DNA from 2 places in the Dyadobacter sp. CY327 genome. Region 2 is predicted to be linked to the other one. Evidence: riboswitches for the same ligand, from Rfam matches in the RefSeq annotation. Region 2 holds a riboswitch; the other holds the start of a gene.

Region 1 (15,523 bases), on a different contig from region 2:
GATGAAATGTTCGCGGTCGTCGGGCTCTTTGGTAAATTCAATGATCCACTCGTGCCTTCCGCGCGAGCCGTCGCCCATGTAAACGGGCCCGGCTGTGTAATTGGCCACCAGCGAATCGGTTTTTTGAGTTGCTATTTTAACTGCATAATCCGCATTCTCCACAATTACCTCCTCACCAAATGCATTGATAAAATGCTTCGTCCGGCCGCTTACTTTCAACCTGAATGGATAAGTTGAAGTAAATTTCACCGTGTCCCCAATCAGATAGCGCCATAAGCCAGCATTTGTAGAAATAACCAGCGCGTAATTTTTACCGATCTCAACCTCATCCAAAAGCAACGCCTTCGGATGCGGCTTACCGACTTCTTCAACGGGCACAAACTCGTAAAAAATGCCATAATCCAGCATTAACAGCATTTCCCCAACGCGATTTACGTCGTCCTGGATGGCAAAAAACCCTTCGGAAGCACTGTAAGTTTCGAGATATAAAACCTGGTCGGAAGGGAAATATTTGGTCATAAAGAGATCCCTGTATGGCTCAAAAGAAACCGCGCCGTGGACGAAAACCTCGAAATTAGGCCAAACTTCAAGCATATTTTTCTTGCCCGTCAGTTCGAGAATCTGATCCAGCAGCACAATGGTCCACGTTGGAACGCCGAGAATGCTTGTTACATCCTCCTGAGAGCATATGGACGCCATTTTTTCCAATTTGCTTTCCCAATGATCCATTAAGGCAACATCCAGCGGCGGCGTTCGCATAAACTCGGCCCAGGAAGGCAGATTTTGCATAATAACCGCCGAAACGTCGCCGATTTGGGTGTAATCATCAAATGGATTGGCATGCAATGTGCCCCCTATCGACAAACCTTTACCATCAAAAACCCGCGTATCAGGCCGGTTATTGATAAGCAATGTCATCATATCCTTACCGCCTTCGTAATGGCATTCTTCCAGCGCCTCGGGCGAAACGGGCAGGAACTTGCTTCTTGCATTGGTAGTCCCGGAAGACTTTGAGAACCAGTCGATCTGCGACGGCCACATCACATTCGGCTCACCCCGCAGGACGCGTTCAATATAGGGATAAATTTCTTCGTAAGTTGAAACGGGCACCTGGTCCTGGAACTCTTTGACATTCCGGATCTGGCCATAATTGTATTTACTCCCCCATTCCGTATAACGCGCGGTTTCAATTAATTCAGAAAAAACGCGCTCCTGGGTTTCAATCGGGTTTTTCATAAACTGCTCGATCCTTTCGAAGCGTCGCTTCAAAAACCAGACAGTCATATCGTTAACCAGCTTCATGAGTCAATCAGTTAGGAACTTTGGCATTGCATCGGCATTGCATTCGCATTGCAATTTGTAAAAATAGCAATAAAAAATGGTGGGAGAACAGTTTGAACATGTTCCTCCACCATTCATTTCAGGATAAGCCGGTTAAGACCTCGTGCTGAACTTTCTATAAATAAAGAGCAGAATTACCGCCCCCAAAATCGCTATAAAAAGACTTCCGATATTGAAACCATCCACTGTTCCGTAGCCCAGCATGGAAGAAATCCAGCCACCTATGACTGCACCCGCGATACCAATCAAAATGGTGACGATAAAGCCGCCCGGATCTTTTCCTGGGTGAATGGCTTTTGCAATTGCGCCCGCAATGAGGCCGACGATGATCCATGTTATGATTCCCATAAAGCTCAGTTTAGTTTAATGTTTGTTTGCAGCATTAATTACAAAAACTGTGCCCTCGGAAATCTATTTATCATAGAACATATTGCTGCCGCCTGCTTTCCGGCTTATTGTCGATATAATCTCCTGATCCTCTTCCTCCTGCACTGTCCGGGCATTTTTTTGTCTGACAATGCGGTTTCCGGTGATCTTGAAAAGCGCCTCACCCAGCAAAGGATCTTTGGGATTCCCGTAAGGATAAAGCAGGTTGCCCTCGCTCGCCGCAATGTCCGGCGTAAAACCGATGCTGTAATCCGACTTTTTATCCTTGTTCAAAGATTTTGAAACAATAGGCTGCAAGCCCCATTTTACTTTCTTTTTGGAATCTGTCAACGTCACCGAACCTACATTCTTGCCAACCGTTTTCCCGCCAACGAGCGTCACATTCATATAAGGTTTCAAACCGTTGATCAGCAACTCACTCGCGGAAGCCGAGCGTGAAGACACCAGGAAAACCACGTCATTCAGCTGATTACCAATGTTCTGGCTTTTGCTGGCAAACTTGTCATAGAAATAAGTTTCACCGAATTTCTTCATGTTTGTCTCCGTAACCTCCGTGTTGTATTCTTTGTAATAAAAAATATCACTGGCCGTCGCTTTGGCGATAAGACTCGCAAAGTTGGTCGCTGAACTCACATAACCACCCGGATTATAGCGCAAGTCCACGATCAACGCATTGACATTCGCATCTTTGAATTTGGTAAAAATAGCATCCAGCTTCTTGTCATATTGCTTGTTGTCGGCTTGGTAAGGCTCTGGAATAAACTGATGGTAAACCACATAGCCGATCCGGTTTGCGCCAATGTTGTAAAGCGTGTCAAAGAAAACAGGATCTTCCTGCAACACCACCGGCGTAACTTCACGCTTGGTTGTCCCGTCCGTCAAAACACCATCGGCGGAGAGCGTTGCCAATGTATAAGTGAGCTTCTCCTGCGAATTCAGTAGTTTGCTGTAATTGCTGCCGGTAAGTTTCTGATCGTTAATGCTGTTAAAAATATCGCCCCTTTTGAAGCCCGCTTTGGCCGCAGGGGAATCGGGCAGCACGTAAAGCACCACGCCGATCACATTCTGGGTGCCTGTTGGGAAATAAGTCAGCTTATATTCCATCCCGGACGCCTTCGACTGGCCTCCCAGGGATGCTTCCAGCTCCTCGGCGCTTTCCTGTATCCAGGAAAACCGGTCGCCGTCGGGCCGCAATGTGGCGTCGTATTTATAAAGCAATGATTCAAAAAACGAGGCGGGATCTTTGGTATAATCTGGCTTGGTGGTCATGTCATCATTCCAGTAATACCAATATTTCATGTTCTCATAAATCCACTGATTCGTCTCCGTTTCAGTCGCGGGATCCACGTTTTTTTCTTTGCAAGAAATCACCGCCGCACTTGTCAGCAGGATGGCCAGAAATAGTTTTATTTTCATAAACGGCTATGCATTTTCTAAAAATACCTGCTCTATAATGTCACAAGCCTCATTCATTTGTTCTTCGTTGATGACCAAAGGCGGCGCAAAGCGGATTTTGTTACCATGCGTCGGCTTACATAACAACCCTTTTTCCATCATTTTGTAACAAAGATCCATGGCCGTGTGGCTGTCTTCCGTATCATTGATCACGATCGCATTCAAAAGACCCTTTCCTCTAACGACTTCAATCAGAGAACATTGCTTTTGCAAATCCATTGTTCTGTTTCTGAAAAGCTGGCCCATTTTCTCCGCATTATCCGCGAGATTTTCGTCAATAACAACCTGCAAAGCGGCCACCGTGACGGCACAAGCCAGAGGGTTTCCGCCATATGTCGAACCGTGCTCGCCCGGCGCGATCGTCAGCATCACTTCATCATCCGCCAATGCTGCAGAAACAGGCATTACACCTCCTGAAAGTGCTTTTCCAAGCACCAGAATGTCCGGCTTAACGCCTTCCCAATCGCAGGCAAGACGTTTCCCTGTTCGCCCGATGCCAGTTTGCACTTCGTCGGCGATGAAAAGCACATTGTATTTGGTACAAAGGTCCCGGACGCCTTTGAGATAACCCTCCTGAGGAACTACGACGCCAGCCTCGCCCTGGATCGGCTCGACCATAAAACCTGCAATGTTCGGATCGGATTTAAATGCATTTTCTAATGCTTCGAGATCATCAAAAGGGATTATCTCAAAACCTGGCAAAAACGGCCCGTAATCATTCGTGCTCGAAGGGTCGGTGGAAGCAGAAATCGCAGCCAATGTTCTTCCCCAGAAATTGCCCGAAGCGTAAATCGTTTTGGCCTTATTGGGCTCAATTCCTTTTACTTTATAAGCCCATTTTCTCGTCAGCTTCAATGCCGTTTCCCCGCCTTCCACGCCGGAATTCATCATTAATGCTTTATCAAAGCCAAAATACTCACAAAGAAATTTCTCACATTCACCCAGCTTATCATTATAAAAAGCCCGCGAAGTAAGCGTCAGCTTCTGCGCCTGCGCAACCATCGCCTCTACGATTTTCGGATGACAATGTCCCTGACTAACAGCACTATAAGCAGACAGAAAATCCAGATATTGTTTCCCTTCCACATCCCACACATGCACACCCAGCCCACGTTCCAGCACGACAGGCATCGGCTTATAATTATGCGCCCCATAGCGATATTCCAGTTCCATCGCAGCCCGCGAAGCATTCAATTCAATTGTGTCTGTATAGTTCGTCATTCCTGAAGTTAGGTTGGTTTTATATGTTATGTAAAAATAAGGAAAAGCTTGAATCATCCGCTGTTCCGGCGTAGCTTTGCAGGATAATCTCAAGGGGTGCCCTACCGAACGGGCTGAGATCAAACCCATGAACCTGATCCGGGTAATGCCGGCGTAGGGAGAGAAAAAGCAACCATTTGATAGGTGGCCCCTGCCTGTTGTAACCCAAAAATCGCAATGCGAAACGTTACTACCTATCTGTTTATATTCATAATCACCACATTATCATTCCGTTCTGCGTTCGCGCAACGCTCCATTTCCGGCCGCGTTACCGATGCGGAAGATGGAAAACCACTGCCCGGCGCAACCATCAAGGCAGGTGAAATCCGCGGCACGCAGACCGATGGTTCAGGGAATTTCAGCTTAAAGAACATTGCAGAGAACATCGCCATCCTCGAAGTTTCCTACATCGGTTACCAAACTCAAAAATTACCCCTTTCTTCCGAAAACCAATTGGAAATAAAGCTTTCCAAAAGCACTTTCCAGGCGGATGAAGTGATCATTAACGCCACCCGCGCCAACGACAAATCGGCCATGGCATACAGCACGGTTTCTGCCGAAGCTATTGATAAACAAAATCTTGGACAGGATTTACCCGTTCTGCTCAACTTCACGCCTTCGCTCGTGAGCACGAGTGATGCGGGTGCGGGCATCGGTTACTCGGGCATCCGCATCCGCGGCTCGGATGCGACGCGCATTAATGTGACGGTAAACGGGATTCCTTACAATGATGCCGAAAGCCAGGGTGTTTTTTGGGTTAATATGCCGGATTTTGCTTCGTCGGTTAGCAGCATTCAAATCCAGCGTGGCGTGGGCACTTCTACCAATGGCGCAGGGGCTTTCGGTGCTTCGGTGAACATTAATACAAATGCATTCCGCGAAGAAGCTTATGCGGAGCTGAACAATTCTTATGGCTCATTCAATACATTCAAAAACACATTGAAAGTCGGTTCCGGGCTGATTAAGGATAAATTCACCTTTGATGCGAGACTATCGCGGGTGTCTTCGGATGGTTATGTGGACCGGGCTTCTTCGGAATTGCATTCTTATTATTTGTCGGGAGGCTTTTTTGGTAAAAAGAGTTTTGTGCGGGTAAATGTGTTTTCGGGCAACGAGCGGACTTACCAATCCTGGAATGGCGTGCCGGAAGCCAAGTTGCGCGGCGATCGGGAAGGCGTTTTGAGCTATATTGATCGCAATGGTCTGGGCGAAAAAGATGCGCAGAACCTGCTCGATTCGGATAACCGGACTTACAATTCCTACACTTATAAAAACGAGGTGGATAATTACCGCCAGGATCATTACCAGATCGTTTCATCGCATAATCTGAGCGATAAATGGATCTTTAACCTCAATGCATTTCTGGTTCGCGGCTTGGGTTATTATGAGCAATCCAGAATGGGCGACGATTACAGCAATTACAATTTGCCCAATGTGGTTATCGGCCAGGATACGCTTACGAGCACGGATCTGATCCGTCGCCGCTGGCTGGATAATTACTTTTACGGCTCTACATTTTCATTGGAATACAACAGTTTTAAAAAGCTGACTGCAAGCTTTGGCGGCGGTTATAACAAATATGACGGCGACCATTATGGCCGAATTGTGTGGGCGCGCAATGCCGGGAACATTGAAAACGACCATCAATATTATTACAGCAAAGGCATTAAGAAGGATTTTAACATTTACGGAAAGGTTTACTATCAGCTGACGCCCAAACTCAATGCGTTCGCCGATTTGCAGTTCAGAAGTGTAAGTCACAACATTAAGGGAACGGACAATGATCAGATCGCCCTGGCAACGGATGAAGCCTATTCATTTTTTAATCCAAAAGCTGGCTTAACCTATCAGTTGGCGGATCAAAGTTCAGTTTATGCCTCTTATAGCGTAGGAAACCGCGAGCCTAACCGGGATGATTTTACTTCATCAACGGCTGGTTTATTTCCAAAAAGCGAACGACTGCAGAATGTGGAAGCAGGTTTCAAAACGCAGCGCGGCATCTGGGCTTTCTCGGCGAACTATTATTTGATGGCTTATAAAAATCAACTCGTATTGACCGGCCAGATCAATGACGTGGGCAACGCTATCCGAGTAAATGTGCCAAAAAGTTACCGCATGGGCATCGAGCTGGAAGGTGCCATTGCATTAAGCAAAACCTTGAAATGGAATGTAAACGCAACATTCAGCCAAAATAAGATCAATAATTTCACCGAGTATGTCATCAATTACGACACCGGCGATTACAACATGATCAACCACGGAAAATCCGACATTTCTTTCTCGCCCAACGCCATCGCCGGAAGCCAGCTGACTTACATTATCAGAAAAGACCTGGAACTGGCATTGCTAAGCAAATATGTAAGCAAGCAATATCTGGACAACACATCATCTGAAACCCGCAAGCTGGACGCTTACTTTACCAATGACGTCCGCCTTTCCTGGACGATCCGACCAACCTGGGCGAGAGAGATTTCCTTCAATTTGCTGGTCAATAATGTGCTGGAAGAAAAATACGAATCCAACGGATATACGTACGGATATTTCGCAGGCGGCGCATTAACGCAGGAGAATTTTTACTTCCCGCAAGCAGGCAGGAATTTTCTGGTTGGGGTGAATTTTAGGTTTTGATATGCCGCTTTCTGCCTAACTTTGCCGCATGGAATTGAAAAATGATCTTTTGCTTCGGGCGGCGCGTGGGGAGAAAACGGAACGCACGCCTGTTTGGATGATGCGGCAGGCGGGTCGGATTTTGGCTGAATACAGGGCCGTTCGCGAGAAGGCCGGAAGTTTTATAAAGTTGGCAACAACGCCGGAAATGGCGGCTGAGGTTACATTACAACCTGTTGATTTGCTGGGTGTTGATGCAGCCATTATCTTTTCTGACATTCTGGTGATTCCCGAAGCGATGGGACTGCCTTATGAAATGGTAGAAAAAAGCGGGCCGATTTTCCCGGCAACGGTTCATACGATTCAAGATCTTGACAGACTGCACATTGCGGAGCCGGAAACGGATTTGAAATATGTGCTGGATGCGATTAAGCTTACAAAAGAAGGCTTATACGGACGTGTTCCACTGATCGGTTTCGCGGGCGCGCCATTCACGATTTTCTGTTACATGACAGAAGGCAAAGGCTCCAAAACATTCTCCGTTGCTAAAAAACACCTTTACGCGGATCCTGAATTCTCGCATTTATTACTTCAAAAAATAACGGATAGCACCATTGCTTACCTCAAAGCGCAGGTTGTAGCAGGCGCTAACCTGGTCCAGATCTTCGATTCATGGGCCGGAATCCTATCTCCTGAGCAATACAACACATTTTCTTTGCCCTATATCAAGCAGATCTGTGACGCCATTGATGAAGTGCCCGTTACAGTTTTTGCCAAAGGCGCATTCTTCGCGCGGAAGGCGATTAGCGAGCTGAATTGCGCAGTGGTTGGCCTGGATTGGAACATGGACATTGCCGAGTCGCGCGAGCTGATTCCTAATAAAACGTTGCAGGGAAATCTGGATCCCTGCGTGCTGTATGCTTCATATGACCAGATCCGGAAAGAGGTTAAAAATATGGTGCAACAATTTGGCACACAGCGCTATATCGCTAACCTGGGCCACGGGGTTTATCCGGACACTGATCCTGATAAGGTGCGTTGTTTCATCGAATCGGTTAAAGAATTTTCTTCCTAGTCACTCCTTTTTATGTCTTTACCCAAAACAAAATGCATCTTCCTCGACCGCGACGGAGTGCTGAATGAGGATTGCCCGGATTATTTATACGAACTGGAAAAACTGGTGATTCCCGAAGGCGTTCCGGAGGCGCTTAAAGCATTTAATAAAGCAGGATTTCTGCTCATTGTGGTGACGAATCAGGCGGGGATTGCGAAAGGGCTTTACACGGCAACTAATGTTCATGCGATCCACGAAGCGATGCAAAAAGTCTCCGATAATGCATTGGACGACCTTTATTTCTCGCCTTATCACCCGAGCGTTTCAGGCGTTTCGCTTTCCCGCAAACCAGGCTCGCTTATGCTGGAAAAGGCGATTGCAAAATATAATATAGACGTAACACAGTCCTGGATGATCGGGGACCGTGACAGGGATATGGAGGCTGGGAAAAATGCGGGTGTGAGAACAATTCAGATTGTTCCCGAAAATGAAGCTTCAACTGGCGATTTTGCTGCTGTAAGTTTATTTGAGGCAGCTAAAATAATCCTGGAAGGTAAAATTTAGACTCTTTCAGCTGCGACCGACTGCGTAATTTTCTGCGTAGAACCGTAAGCCGGGCAAGCATGTTTGGTGCAAGATGCAAATGCAAGCGAACCGCAAATAGTAAGGAGAAGTAATAACTTTTTCATTTTCCTGTTCGTGTAAAAATTTTGTCACCGCAAAAATATAAAAAATAATTCTTTGAATGAGCGTTTTAGTTGGACTAATAACGAACTCATTCAAAGAACTTTATATCAAAGGTCAGATTTTTGTTTCGACCAATTCTTCCTCTTCGTCAATCGGCTGCATTTCCGTTCCGACATTCTTTTCAGGAACCACAAACGATTCTTCTTTAAAGCCTAAAATTTTAAGCATCGAATCGCTGTTCTGCTCTTCTGCAAAAACGCGCGTTACAATCTTGCCATCTTCGTCCTTATCCACCAAAACGTGTTTAGGGGCCGGGATCAGGCAATGCTGAATGCCGCCATAACCTCCCAGAGATTCCTGGTAAGCGCCGGTATGGAAGAATCCGATGTATTGTTTTTCCGAATCTTCTTCAAAAATCGGCATATACAAGTCAGCGCTGTGCATTTCGCTGTTGTAGAAATCCTGCGAATCACACGTTAATCCACCGAGATTGACCTTTTGATAAGGACTATCCCAGTTATTGATCGGCAGCATGATGTATTTCTGGTTCATGCCCCACGAATCGGGAAGCTGCGTAATGAACGAGCCGTTGATCATATACCAGAGCTCCTTATCATTTTGCAGTTTCTTGTCAATGATTTCATAAATCACCGCGCCGCTTTCACCCACAGTATAACTGCCGAATTCCGTAAAAATATGTGGAACAGGCACATTGTTCTTGTTACAGATCCACTGAATGTTCTCAATGATCTCGTCGATCATCTGCTGATAATCGTAGCCAGCCTGCAAAGAAGTCTGAATTGGCAAGCCGCCACCAATGTCGATGGAATCCAGTTCAGGACAAATTTTCTGCATTTCGCAGTATTTGAACATAAACCGGGTTAATTCACTCCAGTAATAAGCACTGTCCTTAATCCCCGTATTAATAAAGAAATGCAGCATTTTGAGCTTAAACCGAGGATTCGGTTCAATTTTCTCCTTATAAAGCTGTTGCACGTCATTATAACGGATCCCCAGACGCGACGTATAAAAAGCAAAATTCGGCTCCTCATCCGTTGCAATACGCATCCCAAAATTGACCGTATCGGCTGTAACCTGCTGTTCGTATGATTCAATTTCTTTGAGGTTATCCAAAATGGGGATAACATTGAACCCTTCGTTGATCAACTCGCTGAGATACTGCGTGTAACGTGGCAGCTTGTAACCATTGGCAAGCACGTAAGTGTTTTTGGTTACCTTACCCCGGCGATACAATTCGCGGATAATGGGAACATCAAAAGACGAAGAAGTTTCGAGATGTATATTATGCTTCAAAGCCTCTTCCAGCACGAAGCTGAAATGCGAAGATTTGGTGCAATAACAATAAGTGTAGCTTCCTTTGTAATTATGTCTTTTGAAAGCATTCCGAAAAAACATGTTTGCGTTCTCGATATGCTCCCCTATTTTCGGCAAATAATTGATTTTTAACGGCGTACCATGTTCTTTGATGATATCCATCAGTGGTACATTGTTGAACAGCAACTCATTATTATCAACATTGAACTCCATTGTAGGAAACTCGAATGTCTGCTGAATCAGGTCAATGTAGCTTTTCATTGATTTGTTTGTCGCGATAGCAATTAGTGAATTGGAAGTTAATAACTAAGACAAAAGACCCGAAAATTGGTCAGAATATGTGTCATTTCCAAACATCAGCAAGATGTAAATCATTCCCTCACCGGCGCATTTTATCTGGGTATTTGCCAAGTTCATACCTGAAATTTTCCGCTTAATAAGTTTTTGATTGGTCAAACGGACAATACGGACCTACTTTTGAGCTTCTCAGTGCTGGTATGCTATTATAACCGTCTGAATGCAAGCACATAGGGAACACCAGAAAACTTTCAGCATTTTCAAAGTTTTCTTAGTTTATTTCGAGCTAATATTTCAAATTTGCTTTCGTGAAAGAGCGAATTATAAAATCAGCCCTAAGTCTGTTCTGGCGCTATGGAATCAAGAGCGTTACCATGGATGATATTGCCAAAGATCTGGGGATTTCAAAACGGACCATTTACCAGCATTATTCCGACAAAGAGGCCATTCTGGCATTGGTGATCCAGAAAGAAATCATGGATCAGAAGTGTGAGATTGAGAAACTGGAAGAAAAAGCAGCCAATCCAATCGAGCAGATCATGCATTCATCGACGCAAATGCAGAACACACTTTCTGAAATGAACCCGGCCTTATTATATGATCTGAAAAAATATTACCCGAAGGCTTGGGAGCAGTTTGAAACGTATAAGCATGAGTTCCTGCTTAAAAACATCCGCGAAAACCTGGTAAGTGGCATTGAGCAGGGCCTTTACCGCCCTGATATCGACGTGGATATTCTCGCGTTGCTCCGCATAGAACAGATTGTGCTGGCTTTCGACCCGACCGTTTTTCCACAAAAAAAATTCAGTATGATGCATACCCAAATGCAGTTCCTGCTCCACTTTTTGAGAGGAATTTTATCAGAAAAAGGATTTGAATATTACAACACCATAAAAGACAGATCAGCAATTGAAATCAATACCCATGAAAAATGAACAAATAATACGCCGCAGCCTGATGCTGCTGGCGATTTTACTCGCCTTCGGTCCGCTCCGCGCGCAGGATTTCTCCCTGGAACAAGCCGTCGATTATGCGGTTAAGCATAATTTGAACATTAAAAATGCACAGTTGGATGCCCTTTCTGCGGAAGCAAGAATTGGTGAAATCAGGGCGGCGGGATTGCCTCAGTTGAGTGCGGCCGTTTCGGTGACCAACAACATTATTATCCCCCGGTTTTTCCTGCCTGCCAATGCGTTTGATCCCACAGCTCCTGCCGACGCGCCTCCCGCTGCGGTTGAGTTCGGGATTCCGTGGCAAGGTTCGGCTTCTGCCAATCTGAACCAGCTTATTTTCAACGGTTCTTATTTTATTGGTCTAAAAGCCGCGGCAACCTATCGTGAGCTGGCGCAGAAATCGACTACTTCTTCGAAAGTGCAAGTGGCTGAGTCGGTTACCAAGGCCTATTATTCCGCACAAGTTGCGGAGGAACGTGCCAAGCTCCTGGATCTGAACATTTCGCGCGTGGATTCACTGATGCGTGAGACCAAAGCGATGAATGCCAGCGGATTTGTGGAGCTTCTGGATGTTAACCGTTTGGAAGTGCAGATCAATAACCTGCAAACCGAGCGCCAGAAAGTGCAGAACCTGATCGAGCTTAGCTATGCTTTATTGAAATACCAAATGGGAATGCCTGCTAATGAGCCGATTAAGCTGACGGACGACATTAATGCGGTTAATGTGGATTCGCTGAGAGCAGAACTTGGCAACCCGGATCTTAATTATGAAAACCGCATCGAATATTCATTGCTGAACACGCAGGAAAAACTGGCCGGACTGGACCTTCGCAATGTCAGGAGCGGATATCTGCCTAGCCTGTCGGCTTCGGTGGGATATGGATATAATGCCGGTTATGATAAATTCTCGCAGCTTTTTACCGACAATTGGTACAACAACATGGTGCTGACCGTGAACCTGAACATTCCGATTTTTGATGGTTTTTCTAAAAGATACCAGATCAACCAGAAAAAGATCGCCATTGATAAGGTCAAAAACAGCCAGACACTGCTGAAACAGTCAATCGATCTGGAAAATAACCAGGCGAGCATTAACATTAAAAATGCATTTGCAACCCTGGAAACGCAGAAACGCAACCTGACGCTGGCCGAGGAAATTGTAAGGGTTTCAAAAATCAAATACAAAGAAGGCGTTGGGTCAAACATTGAGGTGATCAATGCGGAATCTTCCCTGAAAGAAGCGCAGACCAATTACTTCACCGCATTGTATGATCTGATGATCGCAAAAGTGGACCTGAGCAGAGCCAAAGGCGAACTTTATACTGAAAAATAAGCATCACATTAACACGAAAACAAAACTTGAAACTGCTATTTACCTACATCATGAAACGACATATTTTAATTATTACAGCCATGACCGTCCTGCTTTCAGCATGCGGCGGAGGAGAAAAGAAAGAAGGCGTGGCAGGCAAGAAAGAAGAGCTTGCCAAGCTGAAAGCGGAGCGTGCAGAGACCGAGAAAAAGATTAAAGCGCTTGAAATTGAGATCACAAAAATGGATCCAAACAAAGCCGCCGAAGCGAAAGTAAAACCCGTTAGCATTGACACATTAAATGCTGAAACATTCCGTCACTACGTAGAATTGCAGGGAACTGTGGACGCTAAAAACAATGTGTTGGTTACGCCAAAATCGGGCGGCGCTGTGGTGGCCATGTATGTAAAAGAAGGCGATTACGTGAAGGCCGGAGGCATTATTGGTAAAATCGACAACAGCATTCTGACGGAATCTATCGAGGAGCTGAAAACGCAAATGTCGCTTGCCAACACGATCTATGAAAAGCAAAAAAACCTCTGGGACCAGAAGATCGGAACGGAGATTCAATATCTGCAAGCCAAAAACAACAAAGAGGCTCTGGAAAGAAAGATGAGCACTTTGAATGCGCAATTATCGCAGACCAACATTGTGTCGCCAATGGCCGGTGTTGTAGATATGGTCAATGTGAAAGTGGGAGAAATGGCTTCTCCGGGCGTAGGTGTGGTTAGGATTGTGAATCTGAGCAATCTGAAAGTAATTGCAAAAGTGTCTGACACTTACGCCGCCAGCGTGAAAAAAGGCGATGAAGTGATCGTGAAATTTCCGGATTTGAAAAAGGAATATAAAGCCAGGATCACTTTCGTAAGCACGGCTGTGGACCCATTGTCGCGCACATTCACGATTGAAGCCAATCTGCCAACGAGCAAGGACATTAAGCCTAATATGATGGCACAAGTTCAGATCAATGATGCGATCAGCAAAAACGCGCTGGCGATCGATCAGAATTATGTTCAGAGCACTGAAAAAGGAAATGTTGTATATGTGGCTGTAACCGAGGGCAATAAGAAAGTAGCCAAGGCAAAAGAGGTGAAAACGGGATTGAGCTACAACGGAAAAGTTGAAATTCTTTCGGGCCTCACCGCGGGCGACCAGCTGATCACATTGGGTTACCAGGAAGTCTCCGACGGTCAGCCGATAAGCTATTAAGGGCTATTTATCTCATTCAACATTAGCTATTTATGAAATTCGAAGAATATAAAACCTTAGGCTTTACCAACTGGTGCGTAGAGAATCGGACGACGATTTACATCTTTACGTTTATCATTACGCTTGCCGGGTTTATGGTCTATAATAACCTGCCCAAAGAGCAGTTTCCGGATATCAAGATCCCGCAGATCTATATCAACACGATTTACTTCGGAACGGCGCCAGCGGATATTGAAAACACGATCAACAAACCCATCGAAAAGCAGCTGAAATCGCTGAATGGTGTTAAAAAGATCAAGTCAAATGCATTGCAGGATGTGTCTGTAATCCTGGTAGAATTTACGCCGGATGTGGCCGTGGAGGTCGCATTGCAGCGAGTCAGGGATGCGATTGACAAGGCTAAAACCGATTTGCCGCAAAACCTGGATTCGGGCCCCACGGCCCAGGATGTGAACTTCTCGGAGTTCCCGATCATGAACGTGAACATTGCGGGTAACTTCTCGTTGAAACAGTTGAAGCAATACGCAGAAGATTTGCAGGACGGAATTGAAGCATTGCCGGAAATTACGCGTGTGGATATTCTGGGTGCATTGAACCGTGAAATTCAGATCAATGTAAACCTGGACCGCATGAAATCATCCGGTCTGACATTCTTCGACGTGCAAAGTGCCATTCAGAGTGAAAATATCAACGTTTCGGGCGGTGAACTGAATGTACAAGGTGTGCGCAGGACGCTTCGTGTAAAGGGTGAGTATACCAATGTTGCCGATATGGCGAACATTCGCATCCGCACCGCAACCGGCGCAACCGTTCGCTTGGGCGACGTAGCTGAGGTTTCCGACAACTTTGAAGAACAGCAGGATTTTGCACGTTTGGCCAATAAAACGGTAATCACATTGAACGTCATCAAACGTTCCGGTGAAAACCTCGTGGACGCTGCCGACAAAATTGAGAATGTAATTGCGGACTTTAAAGAAAACCGCTTTCCTCCGGGCTTAGATGTAAAAATCACAGCCGATCAATCCATCCAGACGCGCGCTGATCTGCATGACCTTATCAACACGGTTGTGCTTGGATTTATCTTCGTGGTAATGGTGCTTATGTTCTTCATGGGTGTCCGTGACGCAATTTTCGTAGGACTTTCCGTACCGCTTTCCGCGCTCGTTGCATTCGTAATGATGCCGATCATCGGGCCGCTGGTAGGAACAGAATTTACATTGAACACCATCGTTCTTTTCGCCTTCCTGCTAGGGATCGGGCTTGTGGTGGATGATGCGATCGTGGTTATTGAAAACACACACCGCTTGTTCAACAACCATAAAGACTGGACAATCCAGCAGGCTGTAAAAGCGGCGGCGGGTGAAGTGTTTATTCCCGTACTTTCCGGAACATTAACGACCATCGCGCCATTCTTCCCGCTGCTTTTCTGGACGGGCATAGTCGGGGAATTTATGAAATTCATGCCGCTGACGCTCATTATCACGTTGGGAGCATCACTTTTTGTGGCTTATGTAATGAACCCCGTTTTCGCCGTTTCGTTTATGGGCCGCCATGATGATGAGAAGGAAGCGCACGACACCAGCTTCAAGGGAATCCGTCGGCCATTAATTATCCTCGCAGTGGCAGC
Region 2 (15,523 bases):
CGCTTGTCATATGGCGCAAGAATGGACGGCACGGATGTGATCCAGTTTGACGGCCAGATGCGCCCCTATTCTCCTCAGAAAGACAATCTTAAGAACTTTTACAGAACGGGAACGAACTACATTAACTCCATTGCCTTCACAGGTGGAAATGACAAGATCAACTTTCGTTTTGGTCTGAACAATACAAAATCAAACAGCATTGTCCCCAACTCTGATTTCACGAGAAGGATTGCAAACTTGAATGTGAATGCATTTTTGGGCAAAAAACTGAGCATCGAAACGGTTGTTCAATACAACATTGAAGACGGCCACAACCGTCCGAAAGTGGGTTATGCAGATTACAACCCGCACTGGGCAACACATTTGATCGCCAACACGGTGGATATCAGAAGCCTTTCTCCTGGTTATGACGCCGTTACAGGCAAAGAATTGGAATGGAACCCGGTTCCGGCTGCACCAAATCCTTATTTTGTCATTAATAAATTCAAAAACGACGACCGTAAGAATCGCTTTTTGGGACAGGCTAACATTCGTTATGATATCCTTGATAACCTGTTCATCAAAGGAAGCGTGAGCCAGGATTACTACAATTTCAAATACGAATTCATCGTGCCGACGGCCAATGCTTTCGAACCGCTTGGAAAATACGAGTCCAACAGTACGACTTCGTCTGAAACCAACGGCATGCTGACATTGAACTACAACAAGGAGTTTGAAAATTTCAGCTTCTCGGCATTACTCGGCGGTAACACGCAGCGCAGCATTTACGACGAAATGGCTTACAGAGGCGCTGAATTCACAATCCCGAATTTTTACAGCTTTACCAACCTTGCAACGACAACAACGACGCCAAGATATTTGAAAAGCGGCATTAACTCGGTGTTTGGATCGGTGGATTTGGGTTACAAAGGATTAGCCTACCTGACGATGTCGGGCAGACAGGACTGGTTTTCTGTTTTGAACAAATCAAACAACAGCATTTTTTATCCGGCAGTTGGTGGAACGGTGATTCTTTCTGAGGCTATTGATATGCCTTCGGCGATCAGTTTTGCCAAAGTGCGTGCTTCGTGGGCGCAGGTGGGTGCTGTGAACGTGGATCCTTACCGGATTTACCAAAGCTATCAAATGGCGCAAGGCGGTCATAATGGTCGTCCGGTGCAGCAATTGGCTTCGGCGTTGGTTCCTAACCCTGATTTGCGTCCGCTTACTTCTACCACTTACGAGGCTGGTTTGGAAGCGCGTTTCCTGAACAACCGTTTTGGTCTTGACCTTACTTTTTACAATCGTAAGACCACCAATGACATTGTGCAAAGCAACATTGCATCGTCATCAGGATACACGCAGGCTCTTTTGAATGTGGGCGAACTGAGCAACAAAGGGGTTGAGCTTTTGCTGACTGCAACACCGCTTCGCAAGAATAATTTTACCTGGGATATCAGTTACAACATGGCTTACAACCAAAGCAAGATCGTTAAACTGGCTGATAACCTGAAAACATTGAGCATCGGACTTGGTGTAGGCGGCGGTATGATCAATAACGTTGTCGGCGGGACTTACGGAGAAGTTTGGGGTTACAACAAGAAAACGGACGGCAACGGAAATGTGGTTTTCAACACAGCAAGCGGATATGCCGTAAGAGGTGATCTGGAAAAACTAGGCAATGGTATTCCCCCGTTGACGATGGGTATCACGAACAATTTCAAATACAAAAACTTCTCGCTGAACATCCTGATCGATGGTAAGTTCGGAAGCGTGGTTTACTCCAACATGTATCAGTATGCGTATCGTTTTGGTTTGCCAAAAGAAACATTGCCAGGCCGCGAAACGGGTGTAACGGTAACGGGTGTGACGCCTGAGGGTGCTCCTTTTACCAAAACCTGGGAGAAAAAGGATGTGGATACTTATTATGACAATGACAAAAACTACACGGGAATCTTCACTTTCAACAACGATTTCGTGAAGCTGCGCCAGGTGATTTTGAGCTACAACCTGAATGTGAGCAAAATGTCATTCCTGAAACTGCAATCTGCTTCGGTGTCGCTGGTTGGCCGTAACCTGCTGCTGCTTTACAAAGACAAGCGCAACAATTATTTCGATCCGGAATCGAGCTATACTAATGGCAATGCGCAAGGTCTGGAAGCATTCGGGGTTCCAAGAACGAGGAGTTTGGGTGTGAACCTTACAGTGAAGTTTTAATCATTAAAAAGCATTTTAGTGAATATGAAAAATTTGATAAAAGTCCTATATCTGGCTCCGGCCCTGTTCATTGCCTCCTGCGACAATGGATTTGAAGAAATGAACATTAACCCCAATGCTTCGACGGAAGTTGTGCCCGGCTTCCTTTTCACAAGGGCGCAACTTGTGACGTTGAGCAACAACTTTACCGGCGCGGCTTACCTGACGATCGGCGGTTCGATGCAGCATTTCGCAACTTATAAGGAAGTGCCTGGCGCGGGTGACAAATATTTCAATTTCGGTTACAGCCAGGGCAGCTGGCAGCTGTATGGCGGCGATCCGGTTTCTCAGGGTGCGGTGATTGACATTGCGCAGGTTATTGAAGCTGTTTCAACAAATCCTGCCGACGTAAACAAGCTGTCCGTTTCGCGGATCTGGAAAGCTTATCTGTTCCATCGCTTGACGGATTTATACGGAGACATTCCTTATTTTGACGCAGGAAAAGCACTTTCCAGCCAGAATTTCACACCGAAATACGATACGCAGCAAGCCATTTACGCGGATATGCTAAAAGAGCTGGACGAGTCGATCAATGCATTTGATGCGGCGCAACCTACTTTTGGAAATGCGGACCTGGTTTACGGCGGGGAAATTGCAAAATGGAAAAAATTCGGTTACTCGCTGATGCTTCGTCTTGGCATGCGTCTGACAGAAGTCGATCCGGCCAGCGCTGAAACCTGGGTAAAAAAGGCCATTGCAGGCGGTGTGATCACATCTGATACGGATATGGCGACGATCGCTTACGTGGATGGCTCCATCACAGCCAGCAGAAATTTCATCGCTGCGGGCCTCATGGCGACAGATTATGTTTCTCCGGGCGGTGACAATGTGGAAGGTGGAAAGTTGGCCAAAACATTGGTTGACCATTTGAAAACAACCAAAGATCCGCGTTTGAATGTAATCTCTGTGGTTTGGACAAAAGCTTCTGCAACAGCTCCTTACGTTGCCGACACGGCTACTGCATTGCAAAAAGGAATGCCTAATGCGGCTTTCAACTCATTGCCAGCAGATTTTGATTCTTATTCCGAGCCAAATCCGAATACGATTTTGAAATACAATGCGCCCTTATTGGTCTTCACCCCTGCAGAAGTGCATTTGCTGCTTGCTGAGGCCGGTTTGAGAGGCTGGTATTCGGCTACAACGCCGGCTGCGGAATATGAAAGCGCCGTAACATCAGGCATGAAGCAATGGGCTGCATTTGGTGCAGGCGGTGTCATTTCCGATGCCAAAATCGCTGCTTACCTGAAAGCAAATCCCTTTAAAGCAACAGGAACATTGGCTGAAAAAATGGAGCAGATCGGCACGCAGAAGTGGGTCGCGCTGTTTTTGGAAGATGAATATGAAATCTGGTCTAACTGGAGACGCACCGGATACCCTAAGCTGACGCCTACCAACTATCCTGGTAACCTCACCGGCGGCAAAATCCCAACCCGTTTTGTAATTCCTGATTCGGAAGAGCAGTATAACCAGGCCAATTTCTACGAAGCAAGAACCAGACAAGGCGGCACGAATACGCTTTCCAGCATGGTTTGGTGGGATAAATAATTTTTGCAAAACAATGTAATGTCAGACTTCCAGGCCACAAACCCGGAAGTCTGATTTATTCATAACCAACGCTCTAACATTAAACACACTTGTAGCATTAAAAACGAGCCGAGAATTCCTTTAACTATCTAATGCCCATATTCCTAATCCTGAAAACATGAACAAGAAATTACGCTTAACTTGTTTTGCGCTGCTATTTGCATGCGCCGCCAACGCCCAGCAATATTCTGTGGTGATCAAAGGCGGCCACGTTATCGACCCTAAAAACAATGTGAACGGCATTATGGACGTTGCGCTGAAAGGTGACACCGTCATGCTCGTTGCCAAGAACATCGATGCCAAAGAAGGCAAGCAGGTCGTGAATGCCAAAGGGCTTTTCGTAACGCCCGGCCTCATCGACATGCATTCCCACAACTTTTACGGCACCAAGATGGACCAGACTTACAGCAATGGTCCGAATGCACTGCCACCGGATGGTTTTACATTCCGCACCGGCGTTACAACGGTGGTAGACGCAGGATGCGCCGGCTGGAAATCGTTTCCTGACTTTAAGAAACAAACCATTGACATTTCAAAAACCCGCGTGCTCGCATTCCTGAACATTGTAGGAGAAGGCATGCGTGGCGGCACTTACGAGCAGAATGTGGACGATATGGACGCAGCTGCGACGGCAAAAGTCGTAAAGGAAAATCCGGATTACATTGTCGGCATAAAACTCGCACATTACAACGGTTACAACTGGACGCCCACCGAACGCGCCGTGGAAGCCGGAAAACTTGCTAATGTACCTGTGATGGTTGATTTCGGTGGCAGCAAGCCCGTTTTACCGCTTCAAGAATTGTTTACAAAATACCTGCGCCCAGGCGATATTTTCACACATTGCTTCGGCCAGCTCAACAGCCGGGAGCCGATTCTGGACGTGGCGACTGGCAAAATTAAGCCATTCGTTTACGACGCGCGTAAGAAAGGGATCCTTTTTGACGTGGGTTATGGCGGCATCAGCTTTGCCTTTTCACAAGCCATTCCAGCCGTTAAAAGCGGTTTTTATCCCAACACCATCAGCACCGACATTCACACCGGCAGCATGAACAATGCCATGAAAGATATGCTGAATGTTATGTCCAAATTCCTGGCTATGGGCATGGATCTTCCGGCTGTGATCAAAGCCAGCACCTGGGCGCCTGCTCAAGCCATTCACCGCGAGGAGCTAGGAAACCTTTCAGTTGGCTCGCGTGCAGATGTGACTGTTTTGAGGGTTCTGGATGGTAAATTCCAATTGAACGACACAGGAACATTCGGTTTCTGGGATTACACAGGAACCAAGATTCAGGGAAAACAAAAACTGGAAGCAGAAGTAACAATCCGCGCCGGAAAAGTCGTTTACGACCTCAATGGCCTCACCGAACCGCTCGTGATTACCAAAAGATAGTTTGAATGATAAGCCATTCGATGCATCTTTGACATTTATCTTGCCGCAATTTTATTTTTCAAACATGAGAGTACAATTTTTAGGTGTAATAGCCCTTTTAGCCCTCAATTTTAATGGTCTGCAAACGACGCAGGCGCAAATGATGCCCAAGGAAGAACTGATGTTCCTCACTTCCGAATGGAAAGGCGAACGCTTCCCCGACGGCCGCCCCAAAGTCTCCGACGAGCTCATTAACCGCGCCAAAAATATCTCCATTGAAGAAGCGTGGGTGGTGTTGCAAAATGAGGGTTACAACTGCCAGTTCGACGGAAACTGGAAAATATTGAAAGACGACATCGTCATCACGGGCCGGGCACTAACCGCCCAATTCATGCCCTCCCGCCCCGACGTTGAAAAGCTCGTAAAAGACCGCGGCAACAAAAACGGCATGTTGGGAAACACCAATTCCTGGCCCATCGATAAGCTTTCCAAAGGCGACGTATACGTAGCAGACGGCTTCGGCAAAATCGCCAGCGGAACATTGATCGGCGACAATTTAGGAACATCCATTTTTACAAAATCAGGCAATGGCGTTGTTTTCGACGCATCCGTCCGCGACCTGGAAGGACTTTCCAAAATCGAAGGTTTCAATGCATTTGTAAGAGATTTTGACCCATCATTCTTAAAAGACGTTTTCCTGACCGGCATAAACACACCAATCCGCATAGGCCGCGCGATTGTATTGCCAGGAGACATTGTGCTTGCTAAAAAAGAAGGTGTGATCTTCATTCCGGCGCACATGGCCGAAAAAGTGATCCTAACCGCCGAATTCCTCACATTAAGGGACAAATTCGCCCTCCAAATGCTACGCGAAGGCAAATTCACCCCCGGCCAGATCGACAACCAATGGACCGATCAGCTCAAAGAAGCATTCCTGAAATGGCTGGACAGCAATCCAAAGGAAATCCCGATGAAACGCGCCGAACTGGACGAATACATGAAGAAAAGAACCTGGTAACTTTCTTATTGAAGTGCCAGGGCACTTTTGCGTTCTTTTTTAAATAGCATTATAACGACAATTATATGAATGTTTACAAGCTACTAGCCGGTGTTGCAGGTCTGTGTCTTCTTGTTGCGCTTTTCCTCGCGCTCTCCGGAAACCTGCCGCAAGCCGGTCCCTTCTTTATTGCTTTTTTTCTTGCCTTAGCAGTCAGTTTCAGGGGTTTTGAAAAACTGAAAGGTTTCACTTATACAACCGTCATTTTCGCCGCAGTAACCACAGCCCTCTACTATCCGCAGCATTTCCAGTCAGTCAACGGCTTCAAGCTGGCAGCATTAATTACGCCTTTGATCCAGATTATCATGTTCGGAATGGGGACGTCAATGAGCTTCGGGGATTTTGTAGGAGTTGTAAAAATGCCAAAAGGCGTGCTGATTGGCGTAGTAAGCCATTTTATCATCATGCCAACCATTGGATTTACATTAGCTAACCTAAGCGGCTTCCCACCCGAAATCGCGGCCGGAATTATCCTCATCGGCTGTTCACCAAACGGAATGGCTTCAAATGTAATTTCCTATCTGGCCAAAGCAAACCTGGCATTATCGATCACGATCACGGCGATCTCTACAATGCTCGCTCCTATCGTGACGCCCTTGCTAATGAGCGCATTGGCAGGTGCATTTGTACAAATAGATACATTGCACATGATGTGGGACATCATTAAAATGGTCATCATCCCAATCGGCGCCGGACTATTATTCAACAAGTTTTTCAGCGGCAAAGCAAAATGGCTCGACGACGCCATGCCGATCGTTTCCATGGCCGGCATCGCCTTCATCATCGTCATCATCACCGCCGCCGGCCGCGACAGCCTGCTTACCATCGGACCAACATTACTCCTACTCGTCCTGATCCACAATTTATCGGGTTACACATTGGGTTACTGGTCCGGCCGCCTCTTCAAAATGAGCGAACGCGACTGCCGCACCATCGCCATTGAAGTAGGCATGCAAAACGGCGGTCTGGCATCTGGTATAGCCAAAGAAATGGGAAAAATGGCCACCGTAGGGCTGGCACCCGCGATTTTCGGGCCGTTAATGAACATTACAGGATCAATTTTAGCATCCTGGTGGCAAGGCAAACCGACGGGCGATGAAGAGACCTATGTGGAGACGGGAAGGGCGCATTGAACGGGAAACCCGGAGGGATGACATATTGGCGGCCGCCGATATTACATCCCTCCGGGATTTGCGTCTATTTTATCTATCTTTTTCCTACCGCGGCGCGGCCACCAATGTTACATCGCTCCGCGATTTGGGAGTCGCCTTGAACAATTCCTCAATCTTCTTCCAACAACAACTGCATAAACACCAAATCCAACCACTGGTCAAACTTATATCCAACCTCCTTCAAATAACCCTTCTCCACAAAACCATACTTTTTGTGAAATTCAATGCTGCCGCGGTTGGCGGCGTCTATGCCCGCTATCATGCTGTGGAGGCCGGATTCGCGGGCGCGTTGGATGAGGCTGCCGAGGAGTTTGCCTCCCACGCCTAAACCTCTTGATTTTTCATCAAGGTAAATCGAATGTTCTACGCTGAATTTGTAGCCTATTTTCGGCCGGAAAATATTGTAAGAGCCGTAACCAATTACTTTTCCTTCCCTTTCCGCGACAATCACGGGCATGCCGTCATTGAACATTTTCTCAAACCATTCCCGTTGCTCGTCCAGCGTGCGGGGCTCGTAATCGTAAATCGCAGTGGTGTTAAGAATGGCGTGATTAATAATTTCTAACAGGGATGGCAAATCCTTTGGAGCAGCGCTTCTGATAATAAGATCCATCAAGTAACGTAGGTTCGATATAATTGGTAAATATGACCTTAAAGTTACCCGATAATTCTTAAAATAAAAGTGCTTCCATTGCTTCGTTTCGCGGTGTTTTCTTTGGTTAATTTTTGAAAATACATTTTTTGCGATAGCTTTGTCCAAACTTTAGGGGTGTCCCGAAATGCGGACTGAGATAATACCCTTTGAACCTGATGCAGTTAGTACTGCCGAAGGGAAAAGTAAGAGATACTGCTATTGTATCTCAATGTATCTTTCTTCCAAAAGGTCCATTCCTGAAGTTTTTCTCAAAAACATTATTCAGAATGGAAATTATCATCAACGGTCAATCGCGTGAATTTTCTGAACCGCTCTCGGTCCAGCAATTACTTTCTGCTCTTTTTCCGGATCCTGCCAAAGGAATTGCTGTCGCTGTAAACCAGTCGGTTATCCCTAAAACGGCGTGGGCAGCGCATCCGTTGCAACCGCACGACCGCGTCATGCTGATCACAGCCACGCAAGGCGGCTAGCCTCCATTCTTCCCCATTTGTTTAATCCTTAATCCAACATTTTATGAAAACCGAAAAAACGCCACAAAGCAGCAGTGTGACCACCGACCCGTTCCCGAATTCACGGAAAATTTACGTAAAAGGCAGCCTGCACAATGTGTCCGTTGCGATGCGGGAAATTGCACTAACCGACACGCGTTTGCATGGAAAGCTAGGCCAGGTGGAGAAAAATGCGCCTGTCACGGTCTACGACACGAGTGGCCCTTTTACAGATCCCAATGTTGAAATCGATGTAAAAAAAGGATTGCCTGCGTTGCGTGCAGAGTGGATTAAAGCACGGCAGGATGTAGAGCAGCTGGAAGGCATCAGCTCGCAATACGGACAGCAGCGACTTTCGGATCCTTCATTGGATGCACTGCGCTTTGCGCACATTACCAAGCCGTTTCGGGCCAAACCGGGTGCGAATGTATCTCAATTGCATTATGCAAAAAAGGGCATTATTACTGCGGAAATGGAATACATTGCGATACGGGAAAATCAGCGTATCCAGGAAAATCTGTTGGAATTAAACGGCAAAGCGGGTTCGCTTTCGCACCAGCATCGCGGCCATAGTTTTGGGGCAAATACGCCGGTTAACTTCATCACACCCGAATTTGTGCGCTCCGAAGTAGCAGCCGGCCGCGCAGTGATTCCGGTGAACATCAACCATCCGGAAAGCGAGCCGATGATCATTGGTCGTAATTTTTTGGTTAAAATCAATGCCAACATTGGCAACTCCGCGGTGTCATCCACCATTGAGGAAGAAGTCGAAAAAGCCGTTTGGGCTTGCCGCTGGGGTGCTGATACGATCATGGATCTTTCAACCGGCAAGAACATTCACGAAACCCGCGAGTGGATCATCCGCAACTCACCCGTTCCCATTGGCACCGTTCCGATTTATCAGGCTTTGGAAAAAGTAAATGGTAAGGCCGAAGACTTGACTTGGGAATTGTTCCGAGACACGCTCATTGAGCAGGCCGAACAGGGAGTGGATTACTTCACGATTCATGCCGGCGTTTTGCTGCGTTACATTCCGCTTACGGCCAAAAGGATCACGGGAATTGTTTCCCGCGGCGGCTCGATCATGGCCAAATGGTGTCTGGCTCATCACAAGGAAAATTTCCTTTACACGCATTTTGAGGAGATCTGCGAGATTATGAAAGCTTATGATGTCGCGTTTTCGCTGGGTGATGGTTTGCGTCCGGGCTGCATTGCAGATGCCAATGATGCCGCACAATTTTCCGAACTGGAAACTTTGGGCGAACTAACAAAAATTGCCTGGAAGCACGACGTGCAAACCATTATCGAAGGTCCGGGCCATGTGCCGATGCATTTGATCAAAGAAAATATGGAGAAGCAGCTGGAACATTGCCAGGAAGCGCCATTTTATACATTAGGGCCCTTAACAACAGACATTGCACCTGGTTATGACCACATTACGTCTGCTATTGGTGCGGCTATGATCGGCTGGTTCGGGACGGCAATGCTTTGTTATGTGACACCGAAAGAACATTTAGGACTGCCGAATAAAAAAGATGTGAAGGACGGCGTGATCACTTACAAAATCGCTGCGCACGCCGCGGATCTTGCAAAAGGGCATCCGGGCGCGCAATATCGTGATAATGCATTGAGCAAAGCCCGCTTCGAATTCCGCTGGGAAGATCAGTTCAATCTTTCCCTCGATCCCGAAACGGCCAAATCCTTCCACGACGAAACATTACCAGCCGAAGGCGCCAAAATCGCCCATTTCTGCTCGATGTGCGGACCCAATTTCTGCTCCATGAAAATCACGCAGGACGTGCGCGACTATGCAGATGAGCATGGTTTAAATGAGGACGCAATTGCGGAAGGAATGGAAGAAAAATCGCGGGAATTCGCGAGTCTGGGCAGTCAGATCTATCTATAATCAGCTCTTTTATAATATGGAACTGATCGCAATATCTCATCCAGATTTCATCCCGAATGAAGCCGAACGGATTAACGCGCTTTTTCGGGATGGCTTGCAGCGCCTGCACCTGCGAAAACCTGTGTGTAATGTGCTCGATTTGAACCGATTGATTGGTGAGATTAATCCAGTGTTTTATTCTAAAATAGCCCTGCACTCGCATCACGAAGTCGCGGCGCAATATGGAATTACCAGGCTTCATTTCCCGGAAAAATTGCGAAAAAAAACGCCGGAATTTATGTTAGAAAAACTGAAAAACGGAGGTTTTAAGCTTAGCACTTCTGTTCACAATATTGATGAGCTGGCTGATCTTTCTGACAATTTCGAATACACATTTTTCGGTCCAGTGTTCGACAGCATTTCTAAAAAAGGCTATTCAACGATCATCAGTAAGGATTTTTATTTAAATAATGAACAGAAAACGGTGAAAGTAATCGCGATCGGAGGCATTGATCATTCCAACATAAGCCAAATTCAAAAAATGAACTTTGACGGCGCTGCCTTACTAGGTGCAATCTGGCATGCTCCCAATTTCAAATTTTCAAACATTGCCGGAGGCCTAAGCCCCCGGCAAATGAGATCAGAATTGCAGCACATTGACAAGCTGCAATTTATTTCTAATCAGACACAGGAGTCTAGCCATTTGGAAAGCATTAGCCTTGCTTTGGAAGCCGGCTGCCGATGGATCCAGTTGCGTGTAAAGAATGAGCCGGAAAACCTCGTTTTGGAAATGGCCCAAGCCGCCAAAGCACTGTGCAACACTTATGGTGCCAAACTGATTATCAACGACTTTCCAAACATTGCAAAAGCTGTTTCTGCTCACGGTCTGCACCTTGGATTGAACGATATGCCCATTCCCGAAGCTAGGAAAATCGTAGGTGACAACATGATCATCGGCGGCACAGCCAACACATTCGAAGACATTCTTTTACGGATTAAAGAAGGAGCGGATTGCATTGGGTTAGGCCCATTCCGATTTACCAAAACCAAACAAAACCTCAGCCCAACCCTGGGCCTGGAAGGTTATCGCGACTTGATGCAAAGGCTCGCGAACGAGAAAAAGGAAATCCCAATCATTGCTATCGGCGGCATCCTGCCCGATGACATTCCAACATTGCTAAGCACCGGTATACACGGTGTCGCCATGTCTTCCGCATTGATTCAGTCAAAAGTACCAAGAGAAACGGTCCAAAAACTTGAAGAAATATTATGTTAAAAATCGCAGATAAAACATTTGAATCGCGGCTTTTTACCGGGACTGGGAAGTTCAGTTCTGCCGCGTTGATGGAAGAAGCTTTGCTGGCTTCGGGCTCGGAACTGGTGACCGTTGCGTTGCGGCGGATAGATGTGCATGATGCGCAGGATGATATGCTTTTGCATTTGAAACATCCGCACATTCATTTGCTGCCCAACACTTCCGGCGTCAGAACGGCAAAAGAGGCAGTTTTTGCGGCGCAGCTTGCCCGGGAAGCATTGGAAACCAACTGGCTCAAACTGGAAATCCACCCCGACCCAAAATATCTCCTCCCCGATCCGATTGAAACGCTAAAAGCAGCGGAGGAACTGGCAAAGCTCGGGTTCGTAATCCTGCCCTACATTCATGCAGATCCGGTTTTGTGCAAAAGATTGGAGGAAGCTGGCGTGGCCGCCGTAATGCCTTTGGGTTCTCCCATTGGCAGTAATAAGGGTTTGAAAACCATTGATTTCCTGGAAATTATTATTGAGCAGAGCAATGTTCCCGTCATTGTAGACGCTGGGATTGGCTCACCTTCGGATGCTGCGAAAGCGATGGAAATTGGTGCGGATGCGGTTTTGGTCAACACAGCGATTGCGGTTGCTGGCGATCCCGTGGCGATGGCGGAGGCATTTAAGATGGGGGTGATCGCAGGGCGTATGGCATTTGAGGCGCTATTGGGAAATCAAGAAAATTTTGCCGTGGCTAGCAGCCCGTTAACCGCATTCTTGGATGAGCTTTAAGGACAAATTCGAGGCCTATGACTGGGAGGAGGTTATGGTCAGCATTTATTCCAAAACGGCACAGGATGTCCGAAATGCACTTTTGGCCCAAAAACGAACATTGGAGGATTTCAAAGCACTCATCTCCCCTGCAGCATCCCATTTCCTTGAACCCATGGCCCAGCTCAGCTGCAAACTGACCCAAAAGCGGTTTGGTAAAACCCTGCAAATGTACATTCCGCTGTATTTATCAAATGAATGCACCAATATTTGCACCTATTGCGGGTTTAGTCTGGACAACAAAGTGCGGCGAAAAACGCTTTCTAAGGAAGAGATATTGCGCGAGGTGAATGTGATCAAATCCCTGGGTTATGACCATGTTTTGCTCGTAACCGGTGAAGCAAACCAAACCGTGCACACGGCTTATTTCAAGGAAGTGATTGAGTTGATACGGCCTTATTTTTCACAAATATCCATGGAAGTCCAGCCACTGGAAACCGCGGAATATGAGGAATTGATCGCATTAGGGCTGTATTCGGTGCTGATTTACCAGGAAACTTACCACAAGGAAGATTACAAAAAGCATCATCCAAAAGGGAAAAAGTCAAATTTCAATTACCGGCTCGAAACGCCCGACCGGCTTGGACAGGCAGGCATTCATAAAATGGGTTTGGGCGTCTTAATCGGCCTGGAAGATTGGCGGACGGACAGTTTTTTTACAGCCGCCCACCTCCAATATCTCGAACGAACCTATTGGCAAACGCGTTATAGTTTATCATTTCCCCGGCTGCGGCCATTTTCCGGTGGGCTCGAACCAAAGGTAGAAATGACAGACCGGGAACTTGTACAGCTGATTTGTGCGTATCGGATCATGAATGAGGAAGTTGAAATTTCACTTTCAACGCGCGAATCTGAGCAGTTTCGCGATCATTGCATTCAGCTGGGCGTGACTTCAATCAGTGCAGGGTCCAAAACCAATCCGGGCGGATATGCCGTTGAACCTGAGTCGCTTGAACAGTTTGAAATTTCAGACGAGCGCTCGCCGGCGCAGATTGCAGCAATGATCCGGGAAAGGGGTTATGAGCCGGTTTGGAAGGATTGGGACGCGGTTTTTGTGCCATAGAAATTTAAATACAATGTTTGAAAAGGAAGAAAGGAAGCGTTATAGTCGGCAGATCATCATGCCGGAAATCGGCCTGGCTGGGCAGGAAAAGCTGAAACAGGCCAGAGTGCTTATTGTTGGCGCGGGTGGTTTGGGTTGCCCGGTGCTGCAATATCTGGTGGCGGCTGGTGTCGGTAACATTGGCATCGTCGATGATGACGTGGTGGATTTGAGCAACTTGCATCGCCAGATTTTGTACTCTGCCGCAGATGTAGGCAAAAGCAAAGTCACTACCGCCGTCCAAAAGCTCAAAGCATTGAATCCCTTTGTGCAGCTTACGCCTTATGCCGTTCGCTTACAGGAAGATAACGCAGCCCAGCTCATTGCCAATTACGACCTCATCATCGACGGCTCCGACAATTTTCCAACCCGCTATCTGGTCAACGATATCTGCGTGGCATTAGATAAACCCTTCGTTCTCGGTTCCATCCTGCGTTTCGAGGGACAAGTGTCTGTCTTTAATTACAAAGGCGGCCCCACATACCGCTGCCTTTTTCCCGACGCCGAAGAAGGCGACAACTGTGCCGAAGCCGGCGTTATCGGCATTTTGCCCGGAATTATCGGAAGTTACATGGCCAACGAAGCCATTAAAATTACTTGTGAAATTGGAGAACCGCTATCAGGTAAACTGCTTATCATCAATACATTAACCAACACCACCAATATTTTTACTTTCACAAGGTCCAGTAACATCCCAGCATCCGCCTCCAAATCAACCCAAACATACTCAGCAAAGGCCGACATAGCAAAAGCAGACCCAAAATCTGACCTCAAAGAGCTAACCTTTGCAGAATTCGAACGCATTGAAGCCTCCTACCCCGGCCAGATCCACCTTGTCGACGTCCGCGAATACAACGAATTCGAAGCCGATAACTTCGGCGGCATTAACATTCCCTTATCCGAAATCCCAGACATTCTCCCCACATTACCGCCAAACAAAACCATTGTTTTCTACTGCCAAACCGGAAAAAGAAGCGCGCAGGCTGCAAAATTGCTGGCGCAGAGTGGATTTGACGGGGCGAGTTTTTGGGCTGGGAATTGGTAAGTTGTTATCTTAATCAATACTTTCCGTATCAATTTTGTTAATTCATTGAATTAACTCAACAGATTTAGCTAAATTCGTTGAGTTCATTCAACGAATTGGTAATTATGTATTACTCTAGACACATTTTTTCCGCTATTCAGGAGAAGCTGAAATCTAATAAGGTTCTGATTCTGACCGGCGCACGCAGAGTTGGTAAGACCGTTCTTTTAAACCAACTTATATCTGATTTTAATGGAAAATCATTGTTCATGAATGGTGAGGATCTTGATGTGATCGGGCTTTTGGCCGATCGGCGTGTTGCATCCTTTCAGCGATGGGCTGGAAATCTGGATCTGCTAGTCGTGGATGAAGCGCAGGTTGTTCCGGAAATAGGGAAATCACTAAAACTGCTCATCGACTCTTTTCCTAATCTTACCATTCTTGCCAGTGGTTCATCTGCCTTTGAACTCTCTAACCAAACGGGCGAACCATTGGTTGGCAGACAAATAAACTTTCAGCTTTTCCCTTTGGCTCATTTGGAATTGGCACAAAAGGAGAATTTCCTCGAAACACGCCAGAACCTTGAAAATCGTCTGATTTTCGGCAGCTATCCAGATGTCGTGCAACTTCCCACCGCCGAAGAGCAAACCGATTATCTTAAAGGTTTGGTAAACGCCTATTTATTGAAGGACATTTTGATGTTTGAACAAGTGCGTTACTCGCACAAAATGTTACAGTTGCTCCAACTGGTTGCCTATCAGGTTGGCCAGGAAGTTTCATTTGAAGAACTTTCCAAAGCTTTGCAGATTGATCGTAATACGGTCGAGAGATATCTTGATTTGTTTTCAAAGGTGTTCATCATTTTCCGCGTTGGCG

Evidence for each region. Region 2 has a riboswitch for thiamine pyrophosphate ahead of thiS (sulfur carrier protein ThiS). Riboswitches for the same ligand answer to the same signal wherever they lie in the genome.
Region 1: it holds a riboswitch for thiamine pyrophosphate, as region 2 does, so the genes downstream of both, LZG74_RS23625 (TonB-dependent receptor) here and thiS (sulfur carrier protein ThiS) in region 2, are expected to answer to the same signal.

What each region holds. Positions count from the first base shown of each region.
Region 1 is NZ_JAJUXJ010000008.1:163,994-179,516, forward strand. Features, by position in the region: gene LZG74_RS23605 (GH3 auxin-responsive promoter family protein) at 1-1,302, opposite strand, end outside; gene LZG74_RS23610 (GlsB/YeaQ/YmgE family stress response membrane protein) at 1,435-1,689, opposite strand; gene LZG74_RS23615 (S41 family peptidase) at 1,753-3,144, opposite strand; gene rocD (ornithine--oxo-acid transaminase) at 3,151-4,404, opposite strand; TPP riboswitch at 4,487-4,580, shown strand; gene LZG74_RS23625 (TonB-dependent receptor) at 4,621-7,071, shown strand; gene hemE (uroporphyrinogen decarboxylase) at 7,100-8,125, shown strand; gene LZG74_RS23635 (HAD-IIIA family hydrolase) at 8,138-8,668, shown strand; gene LZG74_RS26315 (hypothetical protein) at 8,665-8,793, opposite strand; gene LZG74_RS23640 (decarboxylase) at 8,906-10,387, opposite strand; gene LZG74_RS23645 (TetR/AcrR family transcriptional regulator) at 10,732-11,358, shown strand; gene LZG74_RS23650 (TolC family protein) at 11,348-12,709, shown strand; gene LZG74_RS23655 (efflux RND transporter periplasmic adaptor subunit) at 12,760-13,896, shown strand; gene LZG74_RS23660 (efflux RND transporter permease subunit) at 13,929-15,523, shown strand, end outside.
Region 2 is NZ_JAJUXJ010000007.1:233,927-249,449, reverse strand. Features, by position in the region: gene LZG74_RS17325 (SusC/RagA family TonB-linked outer membrane protein) at 1-2,196, shown strand, start outside; gene LZG74_RS17320 (SusD/RagB family nutrient-binding outer membrane lipoprotein) at 2,221-3,780, shown strand; gene LZG74_RS17315 (amidohydrolase/deacetylase family metallohydrolase) at 3,938-5,209, shown strand; gene LZG74_RS17310 (RraA family protein) at 5,274-6,206, shown strand; gene LZG74_RS17305 (bile acid:sodium symporter family protein) at 6,272-7,378, shown strand; gene LZG74_RS17300 (GNAT family N-acetyltransferase) at 7,527-8,030, opposite strand; TPP riboswitch at 8,173-8,268, shown strand; gene thiS (sulfur carrier protein ThiS) at 8,339-8,542, shown strand; gene thiC (phosphomethylpyrimidine synthase ThiC) at 8,586-10,466, shown strand; gene LZG74_RS17285 (thiamine phosphate synthase) at 10,483-11,721, shown strand; gene LZG74_RS17280 (thiazole synthase) at 11,715-12,482, shown strand; gene thiH (2-iminoacetate synthase ThiH) at 12,472-13,584, shown strand; gene moeB (HesA/MoeB/ThiF family protein) at 13,598-14,668, shown strand; gene LZG74_RS17265 (ATP-binding protein) at 14,773-15,523, shown strand, end outside.